DNA from 2 places in the Kocuria turfanensis genome. Region 2 is predicted to be linked to the other one. Evidence: predicted binding sites of a transcription regulator. Region 2 holds the regulator's gene; the other holds the start of a gene.

Region 1 (19,656 bases), 630 kb from region 2:
GCCCCGGGGCTGTTGCGGGCGGCCTCCTCCGCGAGCAGCGCGGCGCGCCGGGCGTCGGCCTGCTGCCAGGCCAGCACCGGGACGGCCACCAGGGCCAGGCTCACCGCCACCGACACCGCCAGCCGCCGCTTGGTGCGCTCCGGCCACGCCCAGCGCTGGAACGGGCGCTCCACCAGGGCCGTGGCGAGCACCGCCAGCACCAGGGAGACGAGGATGATGACCACGCCCGACCGCGGCCCGGCCACCGGCCGGTCCCGGAGCACCAGGTAGGTGATCAGCAGCGGCCAGTGCACCAGGTACAGCGCGTAGGAGGCGTCCCCCAGCCGCACCAGCGGCTTCGACGCCAGGACCCGGTCCAGCCCGAAGGGGGACCCCGACCGGCCGGCCACGATGATCGCCGCCGCCGAGAGCAGCGGCCACAGCGCGATCCACCCCGGGAACGCCCCCTGCACGTCGATGAGCACCCCGACCGAGACCATGCTCAGCATCCCGGCCCAGCCCAGGGCCACGCGCGCCGCCCGGGGCGGGCGCAGGTAGGGCACCGCCAGGGCCAGCAGCGAGCCCAGGGCGAACTCCCACAGCCGGGCGCGGGTGTCGAAGTAGGCGAAGGCCTGCTGGGCGGCGGTGCTGTGCACCGACCACGCCAGCGAGACCACGAACACGGCGCCGAACAGCACCGCCAGCACCGGCACCGGCCGCCACCCCCGCCACCGGCCCAGCAGCCAGGCCGCGGCGAAGACCAGCGGCCACAGCAGGAACACCTGCCCCTGCACCGACAGCGACCAGAAGTGCTGGAACGGGGAGGCGGTGGAGTCGTCGGCGGCGTAGTAGTCGACCTCGGCCCGGGCCAGGGCCCAGTTCTCCACGTAGAACACCGAGGCCAGCGCCTCGGTGCGGATCCGGTCGATCCGCGCCTCCGGGTAGAACAGCCACGCGAGCACGAGGGTGCCCAGGACGGTGAGCACGGCCAGGGGCAGCAGCCGCTTGAACACGTGCAGCCAGTAGCGGCCCAGGGCCAGCGGCTGGCCGGCCTCGAGCTTGCGCACGAAGGACAGGGTGAGGAAGAACGCCGAGATCAGCAGGAAGATGTCCACCCCGCCGGAGACCCGGTCGAGGAAGACGTGGTAGAGCACCACCAGCAGCACCGCCACGAAGCGCAGCCCCTGCACCTCCGGGCGGAACCCCGCGTAGCGGGCCACCCGCCGGGCGGTGACCGTGTCGGCCGGGGCCGGGACGCCCTGCTCGCGAAGGCTGGTCATGGGCATCTCCTGGGAACACCGTGCCGCCGAGGGGCGCGGGCAGTGGTCGGATGGGACCCCCGCACTCTACCGGAGGCGGCCGGGCACGGGCGGCAACGGCCGACGGACCCGCCCCGCGCGGGCGGGACGGGTCCGTCGGACGGGCGGCGCGGGTCAGTGCTGGTGGCCGTGCCCCGCGTCCTCGGCGGGCTTGTCCACCACGAGGGTCTCCGTGGTGAGCACGAGCGCCGCGATGGAGGCGGCGTTCTGCAGCGCCGAGCGGGTGACCTTGACCGGGTCGATGATGCCGGCGGCGACCATGTCGACGTACTCGCCGGCGGCGGCGTCGTAGCCGTGGCCGGGCTCCAGGTCGGCCACGCGGGAGGCGACCACGGCCCCGTCCTGGCCGGCGTTCTGCGCGATCCAGTACAGCGGCTGGCGCAGCGCGCGGCGGACGATGCCGAGCGCGGTCGCCGCGTCGCCGGTGAGCCCGAGGTCGGACTCGTCGAGGACCTTGGCCGCGTGCACCAGGGCGGTGCCGCCGCCGGAGACGATGCCCTGCTCGAGCGCCGCGCGGGTCGAGGACACGGCGTCCTCGATGCGGTGCTTGCGCTCCTTGGCCTCGACCTCGGTGGCCGCGCCGACCTTGATCACGGAGACGCCGCCGGCGAGGCGGGCGAGCCGCTCCTGGAGCTTCTCGCGGTCCCACTCGGAGTCGGTGCGCTCCACCTCGGCGCGGATCGTGGCGACGCGCTCCTGGATCTGCTCCGGGGTCCCGCCGCCGTCGACCACCGTGGTGGTGTTCTTGGTGACCGTGACGCGGCGGGCCGTGCCCAGCTGCTCCAGGGTCACCTGGTCGAGGCTGATGCCGAGCTCGGAGGTGATGAACTCGCCGCCGGTGAGCACCGCGAGGTCCTGCAGGATCGCCTTGCGGCGGTCGCCGAACCCGGGGGCCTTGAGCGCCACGACGTCGAGCGTGCCGCGCAGCTTGTTGACCACCAGGGTGGACAGGGCCTCACCCTCGACGTCCTCCGCGATGATGGTCAGCGGCTTCTTGGCCTGCAGGACCTTCTCCAGCACCGGCATGAGCTCCTGCACGGAGGAGATCTTGCCCTGGTACAGCAGCACCAGGGAGTTCTCCATGACCGCTTCCTGGCGCTCGGCGTCGGTCACGAAGGACGGGGACAGGTAGCCCTTGTCGAACTGCATGCCCTCGGTGACCTCGAGCTCCACCTCGGTGCTGGAGCCGTCCTCGACGGTGATGACGCCGTCCTTGCCGACCGTCTCGAAGGCCTGGGCGATGAGCTCCCCGATGGCGGGGTCCTGCGCGGAGATGGTCGCCACGTGGGCGACGTTGACGCCCTCGACCGGGCGGGCGTTGTCCAGCAGGCGCTGCGCGACGGCCTCGACGGCCTTCTCGATGCCGCGCTTGAGGCTCAGCGGGTCCGCCCCGGCGGCCACGTTGCGCAGGCCCTCCTTGACGAGCGCCTGGGCGAGCACGGTGGCGGTGGTGGTGCCGTCGCCGGCGACGTCGTTGGTCTTGGTCGCCACCTCCTTGGCGAGCTGCGCGCCGAGGTTCTCGTAGGGCTCGTCGAGCTCGACCTCCCGGGCGATGGTCACGCCGTCGTTGGTGATCGTGGGGGCGCCCCACTTCTTGTCGAGCACCACGTTGCGCCCGCGGGGGCCGAGGGTGACCTTGACGGTGTCGGCGAGCTTGTTGACGCCGTTCTCGAGGGACTTGCGGGCGGCATCGTCGAATGCCAGCTGCTTGGCCATGAGCGAAGAGCTCCTTCTGGGTGGCTGGTGGTCCAGCGGGGTTCGGGAATCGGGGACGACGAAGGGTGCCCGCCGCGGGCCCGCCGGGGAAGCGGGGCGCGCGGCGGGCACCCTTCGTCAGGACTGCGCGGTCTGCGCGGGGTCTACTTCTCGACGACGGCGAGGACGTCGCGGGCCGGGAGCACCAGGTACTCCTCGCCGTTGTACTTGACCTCGGTCCCGCCGTACTTGGAGAAGATCACGACGTCGCCCTCCTTGACGTCGACCGGGATGCGGTTGCCGGAGTCGTCGACACGGCCGGGGCCCACGGCCAGGACCTTGCCCTCCTGGGGCTTCTCCTTGGCGGTGTCCGGGATGACGAGGCCGGAAGCGGTGGTCTGCTCAGCGGCGAGCGGCTGAACGACGATGCGATCCTCGAGGGGCTTGATGGAGACCGACACGATCTCTCCTTCTCTGTAGGCGTGGAAAGCGGTGGGCGACCGCGGGCAGGGCCCGCCGTCGTGCTTCGGGCCGGTTGGCGCACCAACCGTCGTCGCGGTGCCGATCGATCGCCTGGCCCTTAGCACCCTCACCCGGAGAGTGCCAAGGCCGACTATAGGAGTCGCCTAGCAGTCGGTCAAGGCGAGTGCCAGCGCGGCGGAGCGGCCGATCCGCGTGCGGCCGAATTAGGGCACGCCGGTATTGCCCAATGATTTGCCTCCCCCGCCCGCGCCCTCTAGGTTGAGCGGTAAGGCAAGCCTTACCTCGGCCGAGAACCGGTGCCGCCCCCGACGTCCCGTGCACCCGCACCGGGGCGTCGCCCCGTGCGGAGCCCCGCCGTGCGCCCCGCCGGGGGCGGCGCGACGGGGCTCCGCAGCCGAATCCGCGCACGAAGGAACACCATGAACCGCACCCAGTACCCGGCCGCCCTCCTGGCCGCCGTCAGCGCCCTCGCCCTCACCGCCTGCGGTGGAGCACAGGGCAGCGAGACCGCGTCCACGGAGTCCTCCGCCGCCTCCACGGCCACGGCCGCGGTCGAGGTCGAGGACAACCACGGCACGCAGACCGTCGCCGCCCCGCCGTCCACCGTGGTCGCCACCGACAACCGCACCTTCGAGACGCTGGCCGACTGGGACGTCCGGCTGGCGGCCGCCCCGCGCGCCCTCATGCCGGACACCATCGCCTACGCCGACGACGAGTCCGTCACCGACATCGGCAACCACCGCGAGCCCGACCTCGAGGCCGTCGTCGCGGCGGACCCCGACCTCATCGTCAACGGTCAGCGCTTCGCGGACTACCGCGAGGACTTCGCCGACCTCGTGCCGGACGCCACCGTCGTGGAGCTCGACCCGCGGGAGGACCAGCCCCTCGACGAGGAGCTGAAGCGGCAGACCTCGGTGCTGGGCGAGATCTTCGACCGCACCGCGGAGGCCGAGGAGATCAACGGCGCCTTCGACGAGGCGATGCAGCGCGTCGTCGAGGGGTACCGGCCCGGCGACACGGTCATGGCGGTCACCGTCTCCGGCGGCGAGATCGGCTACGTCGCCCCGGGTGTGGGCCGGACCCTGGGCCCGCTGTTCGAGATCTTCGACTTCGCACCGGCCCTCGAGGTCGAGGGCGCCAGCGACGACCACCAGGGCGACGACATCTCGGTCGAGGCGATCGCGGACTCGAACCCCGACTGGATCCTGGTGATGGACCGCGACGCGGCGATCGCCGCCGACGACGCGGAGTTCACCCCGGCGCAGGAGGTCCTCGAGAACGCCGAGGCGCTGCAGGACGTCACCGCGGTGCGGGAGGACCACGTGGTCTACATGCCCAAGGACACCTACACCAACGAGGGCATCCAGACCTACACGGAGTTCTTCAACACCCTCGCCGACGCCATGGGCGAGCAGGACTGACCCGTCGTGCGGACGACGGTGGCGGGGCCTGCGACAGCGGGCACCACCACCGTCCCGCGCCGGGCACGAGGCCGGAGGAGAGGCTCCCCCATGACGACGACCACACCGCGACCCCGGAGCCGCACGGGCGGCAAGGGCGCACTGTTCGACCGGAAGCTGCTCGCCGGTGCGCTCGGGGTCCTGGCGCTGCTGGCCGCCTCCCTCCTCACGGGGGTCTACGACGTCTTCGGCGCCGAGGGCGGCGGCGCGATGTTCGCGATCACGCGGATCCCCCGCACCGTCGCCCTGGTGCTCGCCGGTGCGGCCATGGCGATGTCCGGGCTGGTGATGCAGCTGCTCACGCAGAACCGGTTCGTGGAGCCCACCACGACGGGCACCACCGAGTGGGCGGGGCTCGGGCTGCTCGTCGTCACGCTGCTGGTGCCCACCGCGAGCCTCCTCACCCGGATGACCGGGGCCGTGGCGGCGGCCTTCGTCGGGACCATGATCTTCTTCCTCTTCCTGCGCCGGGTGTCCCTGCGCTCCTCCCTCATCGTCCCCATCGTCGGGATCATGCTGGGCGCGGTGGTCGGCTCCGCCTCGACGTTCCTGGCGCTGCAGACCGACATGCTGCAGAACCTGGGGGTCTGGTTCGCCGGCAGCTTCACCTCGGTGCTGCGCGGCCAGTACGAGGTGCTGTGGATCGTGCTGCTGGTCGGCGTCGCGGTCTTCCTCGTGGCGGACCGGCTCACCGTCGCCGGGCTCGGTGAGGACGTCGCCACCAACGTCGGGCTGAACTACCACCGGACCGTCCTGCTCGGCACCGGGCTGATCGCGGTGGCCACCGGCGTCGTGACCGTCGTCGTCGGCAACCTGCCGTTCCTGGGCCTCATCGTCCCCAACATCGTCTCGATGGTCCGCGGCGACGACCTGCGCAGCAACCTGCCGTGGGTGTGCCTGCTGGGCATCGCCATCGTGACGGTGTGCGACCTGATCGGGAGGATCGTCATCATGCCGTTCGAGATCCCGGTGTCGGTGATCCTCGGGATCGTCGGCGCCGTCGTGTTCGTCCACCTGCTCCTGAGGCAGCGTCGACGTGTCTGACGCCGTGCTCGCGACCCCGACCGCCCCGGCGGCACCGCCGGCGCCCGGCGCCCGGCGCGGCACCGGCCCCTTCCCCACGCCGCGGGCCCGGCGGCGGTACTGGACCGTCGTGGCCGTGCTGGCCCTCGCCTCGGCGGGCTTCGCCTTCGGCCTGCTCGCCTGGGACAACCCGATGCCGGTGGGCTCGGACGGCTTCTGGCGGATCGCGGAGCGCCGGGCCACCGGCGTCGTCATCATGGCGGTCGTGGCCTTCTGCCAGGCGATGGCCACCGTGAGCTTCCAGACGGCCACGACCAACCGCATCATCACCCCGTCGATCATGGGCTTCGAGTCCCTCTACGTGGCGATCCAGACCTCCACGGTCTACTTCCTGGGCGCCGCCGGGATCCTCGTCCTGCAGGGCGTGCCGCAGTTCCTCCTGCAGGTCGCCCTCATGGTGGCCCTGTCCCTCGCCCTCTACGGGTGGCTGCTCTCCGGCCGGTACGGGAACCTGCACGTCATGCTGCTCGTGGGCATCATCGTCGGCGGAGGGCTCGGCTCGGTCTCGACGTTCATGCAGCGCCTGCTCTCCCCCAGCGACTTCGACGTGCTCTCCGCCCGGCTGTTCGGCTCCGTGACGAACGCCCACGCCGACTACCTGCCCGTGGCCGTCCCGCTGTGCCTGCTGGCCGGCGGCCTGCTGTGGTCCGGCTCCCGCCGGCTCGACGTGCTCGCCCTCGGGCGGGAGGCCAGCCTGAACCTCGGGGTGCGGCACCGCGCCGAGGTCATGCGCACGCTCTTCCTCGTCTCCGTCCTCATGGCGGTCTCCACCGCGCTGGTGGGCCCGATGACGTTCCTGGGCTTCCTGGTGGCGACCCTCGCCTACCAGTTCGCCGACACGTACGACCACCGCCGGGTCTTCCCGGTGGCGGTCCTCACCGGCTTCCTCGTCCTCACCGGCGCCTACTTCGTGCTCCACCACGTCTTCTACGCCCAGGGCGTGGTCTCGATCATCATCGAGCTCGTCGGCGGCTCCGTCTTCCTCTACGTCATCCTCCGAAAGGGCCGGCTGTGATCACCCTCACCAACGTGCGCAAGGACTACGGGGGCGAGGTCACCATCGGCCCCGTGGACCTGGAGATCCCCTCGGGCGGGATGACCGCCCTGGTCGGCCCCAACGGCGCGGGCAAGTCCACGCTCCTGACCATGATCGGGCGGCTGCTCGGCCTCGACGCCGGCACCATCGACATCGCCGGCTACGACGTGGCCCGCACGAAGTCCAAGGACCTCGCCCGGATCGTGTCCGTCCTGCGCCAGGAGAACCACTACGTCACGCGGCTCACGGTGCGGCAGCTGGTCGGCTTCGGACGGTTCCCGCACAGCCACGGCCGGCTGACCGCGCTGGACGAGGAGGTCGTCAGCACCTACATCGACTTCCTCGGGCTGCGGCCGCTGGAGCACCGCTACCTCGACCAGCTCTCGGGCGGACAGCGCCAGCGCGCCTACGTGGCCATGGTCCTGGCCCAGGAGACCGACCACGTGCTGCTGGACGAGCCCCTGAACAACCTGGACATGCGCCACGCCGTGTCGATGATGCAGCACCTGCGGCGGGCCTGCGACGAGATGGGCCGCACCATCCTCATCGTCCTGCACGACGTCAACTTCGCCAGCCACTACGCCGACCGGATCTGCGCCGTGAAGGACGGCCGGGTCGCCGAGTTCGGCGAGCCGCGGGAGATCATGGACGACGCCGTCCTCAGCCGCGTCTTCGAGACCCCGGTGACCGTCATCGACGGCCCGCGGGGCCGGCTCGCCGCGTTCTACTGACCGCCCGGCGCCCGGGCGCACCGGGCCGGGGCCGGGGCCGGATAGGGTGGCCCCATGCGCGACGAGGCCACCGACATCGCACCCCTGCTCACGGACGAGGGGCGCCGGCTGCTCGCGGAGACCGGCCCCTACGACGCCGACGACGCGCTCGCGGCGGCGACCCGGCTGCGGGCCCGGGGGCACGACGCCGAGCTCGTCGCCGCGGTGCTCACCCAGGCGAGGCTGCGCACGCGGGCGCGCGCCAAGTTCGGGGACTTCGCCGAGCAGATGCTGTTCACCCGGGCCGGCCTCGAGCAGGCCACCCGGCTGCGCGTGGCCGTCCTGCACGCCCGCCGCTTCGCCGACGCCGGGCTCGCCCACGTGGCCGACCTCGGCTGCGGCATCGGCGCCGACGCCCTCGCCCTGGCCTCCCTGGACCGGCGGGTCACCGCGGTGGAGCTGGACGAGACCACGGCGGCCGTGGCCCTGCTCAACCTCCGCCCCTTCCCCGAGGCCACGGTGCTGCACGGGGACGCCGCCTCCCTGGACCTCGACGCGCTCCCCGGCGGGCCGCCGGACGGGGTGTGGCTGGACCCGGCCCGGCGCGAGACGTCGTCGTCCGGGACCCGCCGGATCTTCGACCCCGAGGCGTTCTCCCCGCCGCTGTCCTTCGTCGAGGCGCTCGCCGCGCGGGGGCTGCCCGTGGGCGTGAAGCTGGGCCCCGGCATCCCCCACGAGGCGGTGCCGGCCGGGTGCGAGGCGCAGTGGGTCTCCGACCGCGGGGACGTGGTCGAGGCCGTGCTGTGGTTTAACGCCGTGGCCCGGCCCGGGGTCCGGCGGGCGGCCCTCGTGCTCTCCGAGCACGGGTCCACGGAGCTCACCAGCCCGGAGGACCTCGACCCCGCCCACGCGGACGCGGTGGTGGGCCCGGTGGGGTCGTACCTGTACGAGCCGGACGGCGCGGTGATCCGCGCGGGCCTCGTCACCGACCTCGCCCGCCGGCTGGGCGCGCGGCTGATCCACCCGCGGATCGCCTACCTGAGCTCCGACGAGCTGGTCCGCACGCCGCTGGCCCGCGCCTACCGGGTGCGGGAGGTGCTCCCGCACACCGTCAAGGTGCTCAAGCGGTGGGTGCGGGAGCACGAGGTGGGCACCCTCGAGATCAAGAAGCGGGGCACCGACGTCACCCCCGAGCAGCTGCGCCGCCAGCTCGCGCCGAAGGGACCCGGCCGGGCCACCCTCGTGCTCACCCGCACGGGCCCGGCGTCCGCCCCGGACGGCGGGCCGGGGACCGGGGCCGGCGCCGGGGAGCGGCGCGTCGTGCTCGTCGTCGAAACCGTAGACTGAGGGCTCCGCGGGCGAAAGGGCCCGCACCCGACCGGGCGATCCGGCCCGCACCCCGCGGGCCGACGCGCCCGCAGAGCACGGAGGACCTGCCGCGTGGAGATCTCGTTCGCCCGCTCCGACCAGTCGACGCTGGGCGTCGAGTGGGAAATCGCCCTGGTGGACGGCACCACGGGCGATCTCGTGCCCCGCGGCCGGGAGACGTTCGAGGCGGTCCTGGAGGCCCACCCCGAGTGGGGCACCGACGGCGACCACCCGCAGCTCACCGGGGAGTTCCTGCTCAACACCGTCGAGATGGTCACCGGGGTGTGCCGTGACGTCGCCCACTCCACCGAGCAGCTGGCGGCCATGATGGACGAGATCCGCAGGGTCACCGACCCGCAGGGCCTCGAGATCTTCGCCGCCGGCACCCACCCCTTCGCGCGCTGGCAGGACCAGCAGGTCACCGACAAGCAGCGCTACCACAAGCTGGTGGAGCGGACCCAGTACTGGGGCCGGCAGATGGTCATCTACGGGGTGCACGTGCACGTGGGCCTGGACGCGCGGGCCAAGGCCCTGCCGGTGCTCGACGGGCTGCTGACCTACTACCCGCACCTGCTGGCCCTGTCCTCCAACTCTCCCTTCTGGGCCGGGGAGGACACCGGCTACGCGTCCCAGCGCTCCATGATCTTCCAGCAGCTCTCCACCGCCGGGCTGCCCTACCACTTCCCCTCCTGGGACGCCTACGAGCAGTGCATCGAGGACATGGTCTCCACCGGGATCATCGAGGAGCTCAGCGAGGCGCGCTGGGACGTGCGCCCCGTGCCGCGGCTGGGCACGGACGAGGTGCGGTTCTGCGACGGGCTCTCGACCCTGTGGGAGGTCGGGGCGCTCACCGCCCTCACCCAGTGCCTCGCCGAGTCCCTGTCCCGCGACGTCGAGGCCGGCCGGGAGCCCGCCCGGCTGCGGCCGTGGCACATCCAGGAGAACAAGTGGCGGGCCGCCCGCTACGGCCTGGACGCCGAGGTGATCACCGGCCCGCACAACACCGAGCGGGACCTGCGCGAGGACCTGATCGGCCTGCTCGACCGGCTCGAGCCCGTCGCCGCGCGGCTGGGCTGCGCGCAGGAGCTCTCCGACGTGGAGCGGATCCTGCGGGAGGGCGCCGGCTACCAGCGCCAGCGGGCCGTGGCCCGCGCCCACGGGGGCGACCTGCGCGCCGTCGCCCTCGACATCGTGCGCCGCACCCGCGAGAACGACTGACCGTCCCGTCCGGCCGAGCCCGCGCGGGCTCCCGTCCCCCACAGGTGGCAGACATGACCGAACCGACCCGACCGGGCAGCACCGTGCCGCAGGGCCCCGTCCTGCAGATCGGCGCCCTGCACCCCCTGGTGGAGGACACCCTCACCACCGAGTTCTCGGCGCTGCGCCTGCCCGCGGCACGCCGGGACCGGGAGGAGTTCCTGGACCGGCACGCCGGGGAGGTGCGCGTGGCTGTGTGCTCCGGGCGCACCGGCGTGGACCGGGAGCTCATGGGCCGCCTGCCCCGCCTCGAGGCCGTCGTGCACTTCGGCGTCGGCTACGACGGGACGGACGCCGCCGAGGCCGCCGCGCGCGGGATCCGGATGAGCAACACCCCCGACGTGCTCACCGACGCCGTGGCGGACACCGCGCTGGCCCTCTACCTCGACGTGCTGCGCCGGTTCTCCGCCGCCGACCGCTTCGTGCGCCGCGGGGAGTGGGAGACGACCGGCAACTACCCGCTGACCGTGCACGCCTCCGGCCGCCGCGTCGGGATCCTCGGCCTCGGCCGGATCGGCCGGGCCGTGGCCCACCGCCTCACCGCGCTCGGCTGCGAGATCCACTACCACAACCGGCGGCCGGTCCCCGGCGTCGGGCACCGCTACCACGGCTCCCCCGCGGAGCTCGCCGCGGCCGTCGACGCCCTGGTGGTCGCCGTGCCCGGCGGCCCGGACTCCGCGGCGCTGGTCGACGCCGCGGTCCTGGACGCCCTCGGCCCCCAGGGCTTCCTGGTCAACGTCGCCCGCGGCGCGGTCGTGGACGAGACCGCGCTCGTCGCTGCCCTGGAGGAGGGCCGCCTGGCCGGGGCCGGTCTGGACGTGTACCGCGCCGAGCCGCACGTGCCGGCCGCGCTGCGCCGGCTCGAGAACGTGGTGCTGCTGCCGCACGTGGGCAGCGCCACGGTGCAGACGCGCCGGGCGATGGCCGAGCTGACCCTGCGCAACCTCCGCAGCTGGCTCGCCGACGGCACCCTGGTCACGCCCGTGGCCTGACCGGCCGCCGCCCGGCTCAGACGGAGACGGTGGTGACGGGCAGGGAGGAGTCGGCGGCGAAGCCCAGGCCCGAGGGCTCGCGGCCCTCGGCCACGACCCGGGCCGCGAGGGCCGCGACCATCGCCCCGTTGTCGGTGCACAGGGAGAGCTTCGGGACGACCAGCTCGATCCCGTGCGCGGCGCAGCGCTCGGCGGTGAGTTCCCGCAGCCGCGAGTTGGCGGCCACTCCCCCGCCCAGCAGCAGCGTGCCGAGCCCCTGCTCGGTGCACGCGAGCACCGCCTTGCGCGTGACGACGTCGGCCACGGCTTCCTGGAAGGACGCGGCGACGTCCGCGACCGGCACCGCCCGGCCCTCGGCCTCGTGCGCCTCGACCACGCGGGCCACCGCTGTCTTGAGCCCGGAGAAGGAGAAGTCGTAGCGGTGCGGGCCGGGCCGCTCGGCCGAGCCCAGGTACTTGCCCGCGGTCAGCCCGCGCGGGAAGCGGAAGGCCGTGGGGTCCCCGGACCGGGCGGCGGCGTCGATGGCCGGACCGCCCGGGTAGGCCAGCCCCAGGACCCGGGCCACCTTGTCGTAGGCCTCGCCGGCCGCGTCGTCGATCGTGGCCCCGAGCAGCCGCACGTCCCGGGAGAGGTCGTCGACGGCGAGGATCTCGGTGTGCCCGCCGGAGACCAGCAGCGCGCCCAGGTCCCGGGGCAGGCCGTCGTCGAAGCCGCCCCGGAAGCCCTCGATCCCCGAGTCCTCCAGCACACCCACGCTGACGTGGGCCACCAGGTGGTTGACGGCGTACAGCGGCTTGCCGGTGGCCACGGCGAGCGCCTTCGCGGCGGCGACGCCCACCATGAGCGCCCCGGCCAGGCCGGGCCCGGAGGTCACGGCCAGGGCGTCGAGCTCGGCCAGGCCCACACCGGCCCGGTCCAGGGCCTCGCGCAGGGTGGGCACGAGGGCGTCGAGGTGGGCCCGGGAGGCGATCTCGGGGATCACGCCCCCGAACCGGGCGTGCTCGTCCATCGAGGAGGACACGACGTTGGCGAGCAGCGTGCGCCCGCGCACGATCCCGACGCCGGTCTCGTCGCAGGAGGACTCGATGCCCAGCACCAGCGGTCCGTCGGTCATCGGTCGTCCTCCGTGGGGTGGGTCGGGGCCGGGGTGCTCGGGGGCTCCGGGGCGGTGAGGTCCAGGCGCATGATCAGCGCGTCGGTGCCGTCCCGGTAGTAGCGGGGCCGGGTGTGGATGTGCTCGTAGCCGAAGCGGCGGTAGAGCCGCTGGGCGCGGGGGTTGTCGGCGCGGACCTCGAGCAGCACCTCGGTGGCGCCGAGCTCGCGGGCCTGCCCGTGCAGGGTGCGCAGCAGCGCCGAGCCGATCCCGCGGCCCTCGTGCTCGGGCAGCACCGCGATGGTCTGGACGTCGCCGACCGGGCGGATGCACATCAGTCCCGCGTAGCCGACGATCCGGTCGTCCTGCTCGGCCACCCAGTACCAGCACACGGGCTGGGCCAGCTCGGCGGAGAACATCTCCAGCGGCCAGGCGTCGGCCGGGAAGAGGTCCTGCTCCAGGGCGTGCACCACGGGGACGTCCTGGGCGGTCATCCGGCGCAGGGTCCAGGGCGGCTGCGGGGCGGCGCTCACGCGAGGGCCTTCTTCCGGGGGCCGGGGACCTTCGCGTCGGACTCGCGCAGGTACAGGGGGGTCGTGTCCGGGCCCGGCTCCTCGCCGCGGGCGCGCAGGCGCAGCGCGGCGAGCCCGAGCGACGCCGCCGAGGGCTGGGCCCCGGCGAACGCCGGCACGGGCAGCGCCAGCCGCTCCGCCCAGATCCCCGCGCCGCGGCCGTAGGCGGGCAGCGCCGGGAGCTGCTCCGCGGCGGCGACCCCCGGCCCGGCGACCCGCCGCGGGCCGTCGGGGTCGAGGGCGTAGCGGGCCCAGTAGACCTCCTTGCGGCGGGCGTCGGTGAGCACGAGGAACTCCTCGTGGCCGGCCGCCCGGGCGTGCTCGGCGGCGTCCTGCGCCAGGGCCTCCAGGCTCATCAGGCCGTGCAGCGGCAGGTCCCAGGCGAAGGCGAGGGCCCGGGCGGTCGCGATCCCGGCGCGCAGCCCGGTGAAGGGGCCGGGACCGGTGCCCACGAGCACGCCGTCGAGCCCGGCGCCGGTCAGGCCGTGCCCGTCCAGCAGGTCGCGGACGGCGGGGGCCAGCACCTCGGCGTGGGAGCGGGTGTCGGGGCTCACGAAGGAGCCGGCGATCTCACCCGCGCCGGTCACGAGCGCGGCGGAGGCGACGGCGGAGGAGTCCAGGCACAGGAGAAGCACCCGGCCATTCTAGTGCCCGGGCGCGGGGCTCTCCGCGGGCGGCTCCAGGGACGGGGGGCCGCCCGCCCAGCGCGGGCCGATCCCGGTCAGCGTGATCCGGCGCGGCTCGGCGTCCTCGTCCTCCTGCCCGTGCTCGTCCACGGTGCCGCCGACGGGCGCGGCGCCCACCGCGCGCTCCAGCACGATCTCCAGGCGGGAGTCGGCGAGGTGCTCGACCTTCCCGGCCCCCCACTCCACCACGGTGACGGCCGAGTCCACGGTGTCCTCGAGGTCGATGTCGTCGACCTCCGCCGCGCTGCCCAGCCGGTAGGCGTCGACGTGCACGAGGTCCGGGCCGCCGGGGCGGGACCCGTCCGGGACGTTGGGGTGGCGCCGCACCAGCACGAACGTGGGCGAGATGATGCCGGGGCGCACCCCCAGCCCCCGGCCCAGCCCCTGGGTGAAGGTCGTCTTGCCCGCGCCGAGCTCGCCCGTGAGGACCAGCAGGTCCCCGGCGCGCAGCCCGGCGCCGAGCCGCTCGGCCAGGGCCTGGGTCCGCTCCGGGCCGTCCACGGTCAGGCTCAGGGTCCACTCGCTCATGCCCGCTCCTCCCCATCAGCGGCCGAGCCGTCCACGCGCCCCGGGGTCCCGTCCCCCGCGCTGCGGCGTCCTGGGCCGGTGCGCCCCGGGTCCTCGTGCTCCGGGTCCGCCGGGCGGTCCACGTGCACCCGCGGCACACGGGGCGAGACGCGGGTGACGATCTCGTAGTTGATGGTGCCGGCGGCGTCCGCCCAGGCCGACGCGGAGGGGTCGTCCCCCGCCCCGAACAGGACGGCCTCCGCGCCCAGCAGCCCGTGCTCGGGCGCGGACAGGCCGGGGGCGCCCAGGTCCACCACGAGCTGGTCCATCGCGATCCGCCCGACCTCCGGATAGGTGCGCCCCTGGATGCGCACCGGCCCGCCGGTCCCGGAGCGCGGCACGCCGTCGGCGTAGCCCAGCGGGATCAGCGCGAGGGTGGTGGGCCGCTCGGTCACGTAGCCCAGCCCGTAGGAGACGCCCTGCCCGGCGGGGACCTCCTTGACCGCGCTGACGGTGCTGCGCAGGGTCATGGCCGGCACCAGGCCGAGCTGCCGCGGAGTGCGGTCGGGGAACGGGGAGAGCCCGTACAGGCAGACGCCCACGCGGACCATGTCCAGGAGCATGTCCTCCGGGCGTTCCAGGCCGGCGGCCTGGAACAGGCCCGGGGAGTTCGCGGCGTGCCGCAGCGCGGGCCGCAGCCCGGCGGCGCGCGCCGTGTCCACGGCCGCGCGGAAGCGCTCGAGCTGCTCCCGGGTCTCGGGCCGGGAGGGCTCGTCGGCCACGGCCAGGTGGGTGAACACGCCGGTGACCCGCACGAGACCCTGGGCCTCGGCCTGCGCGGCGCGGCGCACGAGCTCGGGCCACCGTTCGGCCGTCGCGCCGTTGCGGCCCAGCCCGGTGTCGATCTTGAGGTGGATCCGCGCCGGCCGGCCGAGCGCCCGCGCGGCCTCGGCGACCGGGCCGAGCTCCCACCCGCTGACGCCGAGCTCGACGTCCTGGGCGAGGGCGGCGCGGAAGTCCGTGTCCACGGTGTGCAGCCACGCGAGCACCGGGGCGGTGATCCCCGCCGCGCGCAGGGTGAGGGCCTCGGCGACGTGGGCGACGCCCAGGGCGTGCGCGCCCGCCTCCAGGGCGGCGCGGGCCACGGGCACGGCCCCGTGGCCGTAGGCGTCCGCCTTGACCACGGCCATCAGCCGCGCGGGGCCGGCCAGGTCCCGGATCCGGCGCACGTTGGCGCGGACCGCGGCGAGATCGACCACGGCGCTGCGCTCGGGCCGGACGCCGCCGGAGAGCTCCCCGGAGACGTGTCCGGAGAAGGTCCCGGAGAAGGTCCCGGGGAGGTCACCGGAGGGGACGCCGGGGGTGGCGGCGCCGGGCGGAGGGAACGGGACGGGCTCAGCACGGTTCACGGGTCCCATTCTCGCACCCGGCCGACCGCGTCCCGGCTCAGAGCCGGGAGGCGTCCACGACGACGTCCACGCTCACCACGTCCCCGTCGTCCTTGTCCCCGCGCACGCGCGCCGGCACGGCGAGCAGCCACCCGGCCCGGGAGTCCCGCCAGACGCTGGTGGACCACGTCGTGCCGTCGACCGTGGCCGTCACCGGGACCCGGCCGAAGGGACCGCGCACGTCGGGGGCGTGCTCCTCCGGCACCGGCGCGAACACCCACGCGCCGGGGCCCGGGTACCGCCGCAGGACCGCTCGGAAGGCCATGGCCGGAGGGTACCAGCGGGCGCCGACACGGGGCGGGGTCCGGGCCGGGGACTACAGTGGAGCCGTGTCCGACGCTCCGCTGCACGTCCTGCTGATCAGCCTGCACACCAGTCCCCTCGAGCAACCGGGGTCCGGTGACGCGGGCGGGATGAACGTCTACGTGCACCAGCTCGCCGGGGCGCTGGTGGACGCGGGGCACACGGTGGACATGGCCACCCTGGACCGGGACCCCGGCGCGCCGCGCACCGCGGGGATGCGGGCGTCCCGCATCCGCGAGGGCCTGCGGCTGCTCACGGTCTCGCTGCCCGGGGCGGCCGGCGCCGCGAAGGAGGACCTCCCGGGACTGACCGGCGCCTTCGCCGAGGTGCTCCGCGCCGAGGCCTCCCGCCCGGACGTGGTGCACGCCCACTACTGGCTCTCCGGGGCCGTGGGCCGGGAGCTCGCCGACGACTGGCGCGTGCCCCTGGTGCTCACCCTGCACACCACGGCCCTGGGCAAGAACCTGCGGACCCGGGCCGACGAGGGGCTGGAGCCCGCCGCCCGTGCCGAGGCGGAGGCCGAGCTGATCGCACGGGCCGAGGCCACCGTGGTCAACACCCGCACCGAGGCCCTGCAGATGGTCGAGCTCTACGACGCCGATCCGGCGCGGCTGACCGTGATCATGCCCGGCGTCGACCTCTCCGCCTTCTCCCCGCCGGAGCCCGGCGGGAACCGCCGGGCCGGGCCCCGGCCCGGCTCCCCGGGCCGCCCGCTGCGGGTGCTCTTCGCCGGCCGGCTGCAGGCCCTCAAGGGCCCGCACGTGCTGGTGGACGCGCTCGCCCGGATCCGCGCGGACGCCCCCGGGGTGCCGGTCGAGCTCGAGATCGTGGGCGTGGGCACCCGCCGGTTCACGGCCGGGCTGCAGCAGCAGGTGCGCGAGCTGGGGCTGGAGGACGCGGTGGGCTTCGGCCCCGCCCTGCCGGCCCCGCAGCTGGCGGAGCGGATGCGCCGCGCCGACGTGGTGGCCGTGCCCTCCTCCTCCGAGACGTTCGGCCTCGTGGCGCTGGAGGCCCAGGCCTGCGGCACCCCGGTGCTCGCCACGGACGTGGACGGGCTGCGCACCGCCGTGCTCGACGGGGTCACCGGGCGGCTGGTCGCGGACCGCGACCCCGCGTCGTGGGCGCACGCCCTCCTCGGGCTCGGTCGCGACCCGGAGGCCCTGGCGCGCATGGGCGCCGCGGCGGCCCGCCGCGCCCGGGAGCACTCCTGGGAGCGCACCGCCCTGGCCACGGCCGAGGTCTACGCCCGGGTCCGGGACCGCGTGCGGGTACGCCACGGTAGCCGGTGGTGCGTGAATACACTCGAACGGTGACGACTTCGTTCCTTCCCCCCGCCGACCTCGCCCGCCACCTCGACCGCCACCGTCTCACCGGAGCGGTGGCCACCCCCCGGGAGGCGAACCTGCGCAACATCCAGGGGTTCCTCGACGGCGACCAGCACCAGCACATGGGCGTGGTCCGCACCCGGGACTGGACCTACGACGAGGTGTTCGCGCTCATGCGCGACCGGGTCGGCATCTCGCCCGACCGCTCCCACGTGGAGGGCCAGGACACGATCTCCGCCGAGCTCGCCGTCGCCGCGCTGGAGCGCTACGCGCGCGTGCTCGGGGAGGTGGTCGCCGCCGGCGGGCGCGTGCTCTTCGCCACGGGCCACCCGGCCGGGCTGTTCCCCGTCTACGCGCAGCTGGCGCGCGTGGCCCGCCGCGCGGGCGCCCACGTCGTCCGGGTCCCGGACGGCTTCGCCTTCGAGGACGGCGACGTGCGCCAGATCGAGCACGTGGTGATGGTCGAGCAGTACGGGGGCCTGCGGCACACCCACTTCCCCGGGCCGATGTCCCTGGCCCTGGAGAAGCTGCGCCGCGACGGGCAGAACCCGCCGGACCTCGTGGTCGCCGACCACGGCCTCGCCGGGGCGGCCGGCTCGCGCGGGCTGCGGACGATCGCGATCGCCGACTGCAACGACCCCGGGGTGTTCGTCGCCGAGGCGCAGGGCCAGGTGGAGGTCGCCGTCCCGCTCGACGACAATCTGCCGCCGCGTCTCTACGACCCCGTCACCGCGTTCGTGCTGCGCCGCGCCGGCCTCGAGGACTACGTGTAGGCCCCGCCGGGCACGGCAGGAGCCCCGCACCGGGCCGGTGCGGGGCTCCTGGGCCCGGAGGGGCGGCGCTCAGCGTTCGAGGTCGCCGCGGATGAAGGCCTCCAGGTTCGCCCGGGCGGTGTCGTCGGCCTGCTGCTCGGGCGGGGACTTCATGAAGTACGCCGCCGCCGAGGTCAGCGGCCCGCCGATCCCGCGGTCCAGGCCGATCTTCGCCGCCCGGATCGCGTCGATGATCACCCCGGCCGAGTTCGGGGAGTCCCACACCTCCAGCTTGTACTCCAAGGAGATCGGGGCGTTGCCGAAGCCGTGGCCCTCCAGCCGCACGAAGGCGAACTTGCGGTCATCCAGCCACGGCACGTGGTCGGAGGGGCCGATGTGCACGTCCTGGGTGCCGAACTCCCGCACCACGTTGGAGGTCACCGCCTGGGTCTTGGAGATCTTCTTGGACTCCAGCCGGGTGCGCTCGAGCATGTTCATGAAGTCCATGTTCCCGCCCACGTTGAGCTGATAGGTCCGGTCCAGCACGTAGCCGCGGTCCTCGAAGAGCTTGGCCAGCACCCGGTGGGTGATCGTCGCCCCGATCTGGGACTTGATGTCGTCCCCCACGATCGGCACCCCCGCGGCCGTGAACTTCTCCGCCCACTCCTCGGTGGAGGCGATGAACACCGGCAGGGCGTTGACGAAGGCCACCCCCGCGTCCAGGGCGGCCTGGGCGTAGAACCGGTCGGCGGCCTCGGAGCCCACCGGCAGATAGGACACCAGCACGTCCACCTGCGCCTCCCGCAGCGCCTGCGCGACGTCCACCGGCTCGGCGTCCGACTCCTGGACCATCTCCCGGTAGTAGGCCCCCAGCCCGTCCAGGGTCGGCCCGCGCTGGACGGTCACCCCGGTGTGCGGGACCGGGGCGAAGACCATGGTGTTGTTCTGCCCGGCGGTGATCGCCTCGCACAGATCGACCCCGACCTTGGCGGCGTCGACGTCGAAGGCGGCCACGAACTGCACGTCGGAGACGTGGTAGTCGCCGAAGACCACGTGCATCAGCCCGGGCACGGTCTGCCCCGGGTCGGCGTCGGCGTAGAAGTGCACGCCCTGGATCAGGGACGAGGCGCAGTTGCCGACACCGGCCACGGCCACTCGGATCGGATGGTGGGACACGATTCTCCTTCGTCGTGGAACGTCCGCCCCCCGCCCGGCGGCTCAGGCCGCAGCGACGTCGTCGACGGCGTCCGGGTGCAGCGGGGAGGACTCAAACCCCCCAAGTCTAGACCCCGCCACGGGGAACGGCCCGCCCCCGGAGGGACGGGCCGTTCCCGCGGGCGGGCCGTCGGTCAGCGCAGCCAGCCCTGGAGCACGTTGCGCGGCCGCTGCATCTCGCCGTGCTTGGCCCCGAGGACCACCACGGTCCCCGACAGGGCGGGGATCACCCACTGGAGCACCTTCAGCTGCTTCTGGGCGGAGGCCAGCTCCGGGGAGGCGTCCGGGCGGGGCTCGGTGGCGCCCTGCGCGCCCTCGTCCGAGAGCTTCTCGATCTTCTTGCCGAGCACGCGGGAGTAGGCCGTGACGCCGG
Region 2 (9,608 bases):
ACCAGCTCGTGGCGCACGACGTCCTCCGCGGTCATCTCGGTGAACGCGACGTCCTGGACGCCGCCGAGCACGTGCTGGACCTGGCGCAGCCCGGAGGAGGCGCTCCCGGGCAGGTCCACCTGGGTGACGTCGCCGGTGATCACCATCTTCGAGCCGAAGCCCAGGCGGGTGAGGAACATCTTCATCTGCTCGGGCGTGGTGTTCTGCGCCTCGTCGAGGATGATGAACGCGTCGTTGAGGGTCCGCCCGCGCATGTACGCGAGGGGGGCCACCTCGATCGTGCCCGCCTCCATGAGCCGCGGGATGGACTCCGGGTCCATCATGTCGTGCAGCGCGTCGTAGAGCGGGCGCAGGTACGGGTCGATCTTCTCGCTCAGCGTCCCCGGCAGGAACCCGAGACGCTCCCCCGCCTCCACGGCCGGGCGCGTGAGGATGATCCGGGAGACCTCCTTGGCCTGCAGCGCCTGGACGGCCTTGGCCATGGCCAGGTAGGTCTTGCCCGTGCCGGCCGGGCCGATGCCGAACACCACGGTGTGCTCGTCGATGGCGTCGACGTAGGACTTCTGGTGCAGGGTCTTGGGCCGGATCTTGCGGCCCCGGCTGGAGAGGATGTTCTGGGTCAGCGCTCCGCTGGGCCGGGCGGAGAGGTCGCGGCCGATGAGCTCGAGCAGCTGCGTGATCACCTGGGGGGTGATCGCGGTCTCGCGCCCGGCGAGGACCTTGAGCTCGTCGAAGAGCGTCGCGGCGATCTGCACGGGGCCGCTCGGGCCCTCGATGCCGAGCTCCAGCTCCCGCGGGCGGGTCGAGAGGCCGGGGAAGGCCGTCTCGACCTGGCGCAGGGTGTCGTCCCCGGAGCCGAGGCAGCGGACCATGGTCTCGCGGTCGGGAAAGGTGATGACGGTGCGGGCCGTCAGTGGGCGCGTGGTGCCGGGCAGCGTCTCAGTCATGGGTGCGGCCCGTGGGGCCGTGCTCTCGCTCTCTCGATGGGTGCTGTGCTTCGGTGCGGGTGCCGGTGCGGGTGCCGGTGCGGGCACCGTGGTGCGGCGGCGGGCGCCCCGCGGGGGCCGGCCCTGCTACCAGGGTACCGCGCGGCCCCGGCGCCCGGGCCCGCCGGTGCGGAGATTCCGATTTGGTATCGGTCACGGTGGCGCGGCCGTTCCGGGCGTGGGGCCCCGGGACGCTGTGCTGGAATGGTCGGGTCCTCCGGCAGGGGGACGGGTGCGGCCCCCGGCCGGCCGCACCGGCATCCCCCACCGACCCCGCAGAGACGAGGTGCGCGTCCCCCCATGGCCCCTGACCTGTTCCGGCCCCCCACCGGGGGCGCCCGCCGCCGCGCGGTCGCGCTGTCCACGGCCTGCCTCCTCGTCCTCGCCGGGTGCGCCCCGGGGGCCGGGCCGGCGCCCCACGACGCCGTTCCCGCCTCCGGCACGGCGCCCGTCTCCGCGGCTGCCGCCGCGCCCGGCCCGGCGAGCAGCGGCTCCGGCGCCGCCGGCGGCAGCAGCAGCGCGGTCGCCACCACGAAGGTCCCGGTCTACTGGGTGGGGGCGGCCGACGGGGAGCAGCGGCTGTTCCGCGAGTTCCGGGACGCCGCCGAGGGCCCGACGGCCGTGGACCCCATCGCGGCAGCGGCCGGGCTGCTGACCACCGCCGCGCCCCAGGACCCCGGCTACCGCACCCTCTGGTCCCCGGTGGACCAGGTGGGCAGCTCCACGTCCCCGGACGGCACGATCACCGTCGACCTGCCCGCCGAGGCCTTCCGCGCCGGCCTGGACGAGCAGGACGCGCGCCTGGCGCTCCAGCAGCTCGCCCACACCGTGACGGCCACGGCGAGCAGCACGGGGCTGCTGCCGCAGAACGCCGAGCCCGAGGTGGTGGTGCTCGTGGACGGGAGGGCCCGGGAGGAGGTCTTCGGCTCCGTCCGGCTCGACGAGCCCCTGCGCCCCGACGGGAGCCTGGAGGCGCCCCTGTGGCTGCTGGACCCCCGGGAGGGCCCGCACCCCGAGGGCGCCGTCGAGATCTCCGGCCGGGCCCTGGAGGGCGTGGCCGACTGCCGGTGGGCGGTCCTCGACGAGGACGGGGCGACGGTCGCCGGCGGCGCGGTGCGCACCACCGCACGCGACGACGGGACGGTCGGGTTCCGCACGGAGGTCGAGCTGGCCCCCGGCCGGTACGAGGTGACGGTCACGGGCCGGGACGCCGAGGGCGGGACCGTGCGCGACGACGGCGCCGTGGAGGTCGTCCCGCGCTGAGCGGCCGGGCCCGCCGGGACGTGTGCGGGGCGACCCGGCTCAGCCGGGGGCGCCGTCCCAGCGGCCCAGCGCGGCGCTGAGCACGGCCAGGGCGACCGGGCCGGCGGTGGAGCTGCGCAGCACCTCGGGCCCGAGACGCAGCGTCCGCGCCCCGGCGCCGGCCAGGGCCTCGAGCTCGCCCGGGGCGATGCCGCCCTCCGGGCCGACGACGAGCACGATCCGCTCCGCCGCCTCCCAGGGCCGGTGCGGACCGCCGAGCAGTCCCGCGAGGGAGTCCCGGGCCTGCTCGTGCAGCACGACCCCGGCCGTGCCCGGCCGCCCCAGCAGAGCGGCCAGCTCACGGGTGGTGCTCAGCGGCAGGACCTCGGGCCAGTGCGCCCGGCGGGACTGCTTGGCGGCGGCCGCCACGGTGTGCACCCACTTGTCGTGGCTCTTGGCGGCACGCTCCTTCTTCCACCGCACGATGGAGCGCTCCGCCTGCCACGGCACCACCGCGTCGACGCCCAGCTCGGTGGCCGTCTCGACGGCGAGGAGGTCGCGCTCTCCCTTGGCCAGCGCCTGGGCGAGCACCAGCCGGGGCCGGCGGAGCGGGTCCGCGCTCACCGCGGCCAGGCGCACGTCCATGCTGTCCCTCCCGGCGGCGACCAGCTCCCCGGTCGCCCGCGCGCCCGCGCCGTCGACCAGCTCGAGGCGCTCCCCGGGACCGAGGCGGCGCACGGTGACGGCGTGGCGGGCCTCCGGCCCGGTGACGGAGAGCACCGCGCCCGGGCCGAGCCCGTCGAGCCGGCCGGGCTCCACCTTGAAGACGGGCAGGCTCACAGGTCGAAGCGGTCCTTGAGCCGCGAGAAGAACCCGCCGGAGCCGGCGGGGCTGTTCAGCGTGGTGCCGGTGGCCTGCTCCTCCCCGCGCAGCCGGGAGAGCTGCTCCAGCAGCTCGCGCTGCTCGTCGTCGAGCCCCGTGGGCGTCTCGACCTCCAGGTGGACGTAGAGCTCACCGCGGCCGCCGCCGCGCAGCCGCGTGGCGCCGAGGTCGTGCAGGGTGACCGTGTGGCCCGTCTGGGTGCCCGGGGCCACCGGCACGTCGCGCTCCCCGTCGAAGGTCTCGAGGGTCACGGTGGTGCCCAGCGCCGCGGAGGTCATGGGCACGCGCACCCTGGCGTGCAGGTCGTCGCCCTGCCGCTCGAAGGTCGGGTCCGGGTCGACCTTGAGCTCGACGTAGAGGTCCCCGTTGGGGCCGCCGGCCGTGCCCGCCTCGCCCTGGCCGGAGAGGCGGATCCGGTTGCCGGAGGACACCCCGGCCGGGATCTTGACGGTCAGCGGGCGCCGGTCGCGCACCCGGCCCTCGCCGTAGCACTCGTGGCAGGGGTGCTTGATGACCGTGCCGAAGCCGTCGCAGGTGGCGCAGGGAGCCGCGGTCACCACGGTCCCGAGGATGGACTGCACCTGGCGCTGGACCTGGCCGGCGCCGTGGCAGACCTCGCAGGTCTCCGGGCGGGTGCCCTCCTGGCAGCAGCTGCCGTTGCAGGTGGGGCAGACCACCGCGGTGTCCACGGTGATCTTCTTCTCGGTGCCGAAGACCGCGTCCTTGAGGGACACGCGCACGTTGATCAGCGCGTCCTGGCCCTGGCGGGTGCGGGAGGCGGGCCCGCGCCGGCCCGCCCCGGAGCCGCCGGCGCCCTGGAAGAAGGTGTCGAAGATGTCCTGGAAGCCGAAGCCGGTGCCCGGGAACCCGCCGCCGAAGCCGGTGTCGGTGCCGTTCTCGTTGCCGGTGGCGTCGTACACGCGCCGCTTCTCGGGGTCGGCGAGGACGTCGTTGGCGTGGGAGACGCGCTTGAACTCCTCCGCGGCCTCGGGGCTGGGGTTGACGTCCGGGTGCAGCTTGCGGGCCTTCTTCCGATAGGCCTTCTTGATCTCTTCCTGGCTGGCGTCGCGGGACACACCCAGGGTCTCGTAGTGATTGCTCACCGTGGTCCGTTCTGTCGAGAGGTCTGGTGGGAGTTCTGGTGCCGGGCCCCGGCGCCGGGGCCCGCGGGGGCTCAGCCCCCGAGGATACGGGAGAGGTAGCGGGCGACGGCGCGCACGGCCGCCATCGTGGACGGGTAGTCCATGCGCATGGGGCCCACGACCCCGACCTTGGACTGGGGCCCGTAGCCGGTGGCGACGACCGCCGCCTCGGACAGGGGCCCCGCGGCGTTCTCCGCGCCGATGCGCACGGCCACGCCGCGGGCGTCCTGCTCCATCTCGGAGAGCAGCCGGAGCATGACGACCTGCTCCTCGAGCGCCTCCAGGACGGGACCGATGCTCAGGTGGAAGTCCCCGGTGGCGCGGGCCAGGTTGGCGGTGCCGGCCATGACCATGCGGTGCTCGGCCCCGCCCGTGGCCAGGGCCCCGACGACCTCGGCCACCGTCTCCGCGGCCGGGCGCAGCGGGGGCGCCATGTCGGCGGTCATCGCCACGAGCGCCGCGGGCACCGCGGCCAGGGAGCGGCCGACGGCCGCGGCCAGCACCCGGGCGCGCAGCTCGAGCAGCTGCGCCTCCTCCAGGGGGGCGGGCAGCACGGCCACGCGCTGGGCGACCCGTCCGTTGGTGGGGATGAGCACCACGAGCACCCGGCCCGCGCCGAGGTCGACGACCTCCACGTGGCGCACCGTCACCCCGGACGCGTGCGGGTACTGCACGACGGCCACCTGGTGGGTGAGCTGGGCGAGCAGGCGCACGGTGCGCTCCATGACGTCGTCGATGTCCGCGGCGTCGTCGAGCAGGCTCTGGATGGCCCGGCGCTCCGGGCCGGAGAGCGGCTTGACGGCCGCGATCTGGTCCACGAAGGTCCGGTAGCCCTTGTCGGTCGGGATCCGGCCCGAGCTCGTGTGGGGGGCCGTGATCAGGCCCTCCTCCTCGAGCGCGGCCATGTCGTTGCGCACGGTGGCCGAGGAGACACCGAGCCGGTGCCGCTCCACGAGGGCCTTGGAGCCCACGGGCTCCTGGAAGTGCACGTAGTCCTCCACGATGGCCTGCAGGATCTGCAGTCGTCTCGGATGGTTCACGTCGCTCCTCCCCGTCGTCTCCTCGGCACCCGGGCCGCCTGGCACTCGGGCGGCCACAGTGCCAGCGCGATCCAGTGTAGCCCCCGTGTCCGACCCCCGGTCCTGCCCGCCCGGTTTGGTACGCTTCCGGCTGATCCGCGCCGGACGGGCGGGACCGCGACCGGGAGGACGAGCATGAGCGACTACGGCTGGGGGCCGCGCAGCCTCGACGACGCGGGCCTCTCCCGGCGGAAGCCGGCCTCCGCGGAGGTGCCGGTCGCCCCCGGGCTGCTCCTGGAGGACGTCACCACCGGCTGGGTCGGGGCGGTCGTGTCCCTGGAGACGATCGGCGGGATGCGGGTCATGGGCCTGGAGGACCGCCGCGGCCGGGTCAAGGCGTTCCCGCTCGGACCGGGCTTCCTGCTGGAGGGCGAGCCCGTCGTCGTCGTGGAGCCCCGCCGGGCCCCGGCGGCGAAGCGTCCCGGGCGCACCCGCTCCGGCTCCGTGGCCGTGGAGGGGCTGCGGGCCAGCACCGCCAGGGCCTCCCGCGTCTGGGTCGAGGGGTACCACGACGCCGAGCTCGTGGCCAAGGTCTGGGGGCACGACCTGGCCGTCGAGGGCATCGTCGTGGAGCCGCTGCACGGCGTCGACGACCTGCCGGCGGCGGTGCAGGAGTTCGGGCCGGGCCCGGGCCGGCGGCTGGGCATCCTCGTGGACCACCTCGTGCCCGGCTCCAAGGAGTCCCGGATCGCCGAGCGGACGATGCGCCTGCCCGGGGCGCCCGGCAACGTGCTGGTGCTGGGCCACCCGTACGTGGACATCTGGCAGGCGGTCCGGCCCCGGGTCCTCGGCGTCGAGGCCTGGCCCGTGGTCCCGCGGGGCACCGACTGGAAGACCGGCACCGCCGCGGCCCTCGGCTGGCCGCACCGCACCCCCGGGGACCTCGGCCGGGCGTGGCAGCACATCCTCTCACGGGTGGACAGCTACGCCGACCTCGAGCCGGCGCTCCTGGGGCGGGTCGAGGAGCTCATCGACTTCCTCACCGCCCCGGGGGCCTGAGCCCGTCCTGGGCGGGCGCGACCGACGTCACGTCACACAGGCACACGTGGGCGGGCGGGCCCCGTGCAACTTCCGAACCGGCCGGTAGAATCGAGCCACGCCATCCGTCGACCGCAGCCGTGCCGCGGTCCCACCCCCGAAGGACTTCCGTGCCCGTGCAGACCGACCCCCGATCGAGCCACGAGAACGCCGAGGCCCCGTTCGAGGGCCTCTCCCCCGTGGCGCAGCCGCTCACCGTCGCCGAGGACCACCAGTGGGCGACCCTGGCGCACTTCGCCGGGGTGGTCGGCTTCGTGCCCTCGTTCCTCATCCACCGCGTCTTCCGCGGCCGGGGCAGGTTCACCGAGCAGGAGTCGCGGGAGGCGATGAACTTCACCCTGCTGCCCACGCTCGTGGTGGTCGCCGGCGTGCTGCTCGCGCCCGTCCCGTTCGTCGGCTGGTTCTTCGCGCTCGCGGCCGCCGCCGCGTGGCTGCTGCTGGCCGTCGGCTCCCTGGCCGGCGGGATCCGGGTCAACCACGGGGAGCCGTACCTCTACCGGTTCAACACCCGGCTGTACGACCGGCTCGCCGAGAAGCTGCGCGAGCGGTCGCGGGAGCGCGCCGCCCGCCGCTGAGGCACCCGCCGCCGGGCCCGGCGGGGTCGTCCTGGCCGGTCAGCTCAGCAGGCGCCGCACCACGGCGTCGCCCAGGAGCCGGCCCCGCAGGGTCAGCACCAGCGTCCCGCGCAGCGCCGGCCCGGGCTCGACGAGGCCGTCGGCGATCAGACCCGCCACCGCGGTGCGCCCGTCGCCGTCCAGGGCCGCCACGGGCAGGCCGTCCCGGATCCGCGCCTCGAGCATCACGCGCTCGAGGTGGCGGGTGTCCGCGTCGAGGATCTCCCGCCCGGCCGCGGGGGACTCCCCGGCCCGCACCCGGTTCGTGTAGGGCACCGGGTGCTTGAGGTTCCACCAGCGCGTCCCGCCCACGTGCGAGTGGGCGCCGGGGCCGATCCCCCACCAGTCCTGGTTGTGCCAGTACGCGAGGTTGTGCCGGCTGCGGTGGGCCCGGGCGTCGGCGCCGCGGGCGGGCCGGGACCAGTTGCTCACCTCGTACCACTCGAAGCCGGCCTCCCCCAGGATCCGGTCGGCCAGCTCGTACTTGTCGGCCTGGTCGTCCTCGTCCACGGGCGGGACCTCCCCGCGCCGCATCCGGGCGGCCAGCCGGGTGCCGTCCTCGATGATCAGCGAGTAGGCCGAGACGTGGTCGGGCTCGTAGGCCACGGCCGTGCGCAGCGAGTGCTCCCAGTCGGCCAGGGTCTCCCCGGGGGTGCCGTAGATCAGGTCCACGCTCACGCCCAGTCCCGCCTCGCGCGCCCAGGCGACCGCCCGCGGCACGTTGTCGGGGTCGTGGGTGCGGTCCAGGACGGCGAGCACGTGCGGGGCCGCGGACTGCATGCCGAAGGACACCCGGGTCACTCCGGCCTCCGCGAGGACCCGCAGGGACCGCGGGGTCACCGAGTCCGGGTTGGCCTCGGTGGTGACCTCGGCGCCCTCGGCGAGGCCGAAGCTCTCCCGGGCCTGCGCCAGGACGGCGGCCAGATCCTCGGCGGGCAGCAGCGTGGGGGTGCCGCCGCCGAAGAACACGCTGTGCAGGGGCCGGGCGTCCACGCCGGAGTCCTGCAGCACCCGGCGGGCCCAGCGCACCTCCGCGGCGGCGTCGGCGGCGTAGGCGTCCTGGGACACCCCGTCGCCCAGTTCCACGGCCGTGTAGGTGTTGAAGTCGCAGTACCCGCAGCGGACCGCGCAGAACGGCACGTGCACGTAGAGACTGAGCGTGCGCTCGGCGGAGCCCTCGGCGGCGGAGGCCGGCAGCCGCCCGTCCAGCGGTGCGGGCAGGCCCTCGGGCTGGGCGGGGGCCACTACTTCTTCTTGTCCTTCGCCCCGGCCTCGTCGGAGGACAGCGCCGCCACGAACGCCTCCTGGGGGACCTCCACGCGGCCCACCATCTTCATCCGCTTCTTGCCCTCCTTCTGCTTCTCCAGCAGCTTGCGCTTGCGGGAGATGTCGCCGCCGTAGCACTTGGAGAGCACGTCCTTGCGGATGGCCCGGATGTTCTCGCGCGCGATCACCCGGGAGCCGATGGCGGCCTGGATGGGGACCTCGAACTGCTGGCGCGGAATGAGCTCGCGCAGCTTGCCGGTCATCATCACCCCGTAGGAGTAGGCCTTGTCCCGGTGGGTGATCGCGCTGAACGCGTCGACCGGCTCGCCCTGCAGCAGGATGTCCACCTTGACGAGGTCGGCGGCCTCCTCGCCCTCGGCCTTCCAGTCCAGGGACGCGTAGCCCTTGGTGCGGGACTTCAGCTGGTCGAAGAAGTCGAAGACGATCTCGGCCAGCGGCAGCCGGTAGCGCAGCTCGACCCGGTCCTCGGAGAGGTAGTCCATGCCCTTGAGCTGCCCGCGCTTGGACTGGCACAGCTCCATGATGGCGCCGATGAACTCCGAGGGCGCCAGCACCGTGGCGGCGACCATGGGCTCGCGGATCTCGGCGATCTTCCCCTCGGGGAACTCGGAGGGGTTCGTGACGACCCGCTCGGAGCGGTCCTCCAGGGTGACGTTGTAGCTCACGGACGGGGCGGTGGAGATCAGGTCGAGGTTGAACTCCCGCTCCAGGCGCTCCCGGACGATCTCCAGGTGGAGCAGGCCCAGGAACCCGCAGCGGAAGCCGAAGCCCAGGGCCGCGGAGTTCTCCGGCTCGTAGACCAGCGCGGCGTCGTTGAGCTGGAGCTTGTCCAGGGCGTCGCGCAGGACCGGGTAGTCGGAGCCGTCGATCGGGAACAGGCCCGAGAAGACCATCGGCTTGGGGTCCTCGTAGCCGCCCAGGTTCTCGGTCGCCGGGCGCTGGTGGTTGGTCACGGTGTCGCCCACGCGGGACTGGCGCACGTCCTTGACGCCGGTGATCAGGTAGCCCACCTCCCCCACGCCCAGGCCCTCGGTGGGCTTCGGCTCGGGGGAGATGACGCCGATCTCCAGCAGCTCGTGCTGGGCGCCGGTGGACATCATCCGGATCCGCTCCCGCGGGGTGAGCTTCCCGTCGACCACACGGACGTAGGTGACCACGCCGCGGTAGGTGTCGTAGACGGAGTCGAAGATCATCGCCCGCGACGGGGCGTCGGCCCGGCCCACGGGGTGCGGGACCTCCTGGACGATCCGGTCCAGGAGCGCCTCCACGCCCTCCCCGGTCTTGCCGGAGACCCGCAGCACGTCGTCGGGCTCCACGCCGATGAGGTTGCCCAGCTCC

Evidence for each region. Region 2 encodes HrcA, which represses chaperone genes, less so after heat shock. Its sites were predicted from a motif close to TTNGCACTCGNNNNNNNCGAGTGCNAA; they were not measured.
Region 1: the regulator HrcA is predicted to act here: its motif matches at 3,620-3,646, upstream of groES (co-chaperone GroES).

Annotation. Positions count from the first base shown of each region.
Region 1 covers NZ_CP014480.1:1,183,453-1,203,108, forward strand. Annotated here, with positions in the region: gene AYX06_RS05415 (acyltransferase family protein) at 1-1,259, opposite strand, end outside; gene groL (chaperonin GroEL) at 1,413-3,014, opposite strand; gene groES (co-chaperone GroES) at 3,158-3,454, opposite strand; gene AYX06_RS05430 (siderophore ABC transporter substrate-binding protein) at 3,896-4,897, shown strand; gene AYX06_RS05435 (ABC transporter permease) at 4,988-5,980, shown strand; gene AYX06_RS05440 (iron chelate uptake ABC transporter family permease subunit) at 5,973-7,034, shown strand; gene AYX06_RS05445 (iron ABC transporter ATP-binding protein) at 7,031-7,786, shown strand; gene AYX06_RS05450 (class I SAM-dependent methyltransferase) at 7,841-9,112, shown strand; gene AYX06_RS05455 (glutamate--cysteine ligase) at 9,206-10,351, shown strand; gene AYX06_RS05460 (2-hydroxyacid dehydrogenase) at 10,405-11,382, shown strand; gene tsaD (tRNA (adenosine(37)-N6)-threonylcarbamoyltransferase complex transferase subunit TsaD) at 11,399-12,496, opposite strand; gene rimI (ribosomal protein S18-alanine N-acetyltransferase) at 12,493-12,969, opposite strand; gene tsaB (tRNA (adenosine(37)-N6)-threonylcarbamoyltransferase complex dimerization subunit type 1 TsaB) at 13,005-13,682, opposite strand; gene tsaE (tRNA (adenosine(37)-N6)-threonylcarbamoyltransferase complex ATPase subunit type 1 TsaE) at 13,692-14,261, opposite strand; gene alr (alanine racemase) at 14,258-15,499, opposite strand; gene AYX06_RS05490 (DUF1905 domain-containing protein) at 15,687-15,953, opposite strand; gene AYX06_RS05495 (glycosyltransferase) at 16,018-17,304, shown strand; gene AYX06_RS05500 (phosphatase) at 17,301-18,089, shown strand; gene AYX06_RS05505 (inositol-3-phosphate synthase) at 18,159-19,244, opposite strand; gene AYX06_RS05510 (hypothetical protein) at 19,418-19,656, opposite strand, start outside.
Region 2 covers NZ_CP014480.1:562,097-571,704, forward strand. Annotated here, with positions in the region: gene AYX06_RS02590 (PhoH family protein) at 1-947, opposite strand, end outside; gene AYX06_RS02595 (GerMN domain-containing protein) at 1,287-2,249, shown strand; gene AYX06_RS02600 (16S rRNA (uracil(1498)-N(3))-methyltransferase) at 2,289-3,068, opposite strand; gene dnaJ (molecular chaperone DnaJ) at 3,065-4,213, opposite strand; gene hrcA (heat-inducible transcriptional repressor HrcA) at 4,285-5,292, opposite strand; gene AYX06_RS02615 (DUF3097 domain-containing protein) at 5,467-6,330, shown strand; gene AYX06_RS02620 (DUF4870 domain-containing protein) at 6,480-6,944, shown strand; gene hemW (radical SAM family heme chaperone HemW) at 6,984-8,228, opposite strand; gene lepA (translation elongation factor 4) at 8,228-9,608, opposite strand, start outside.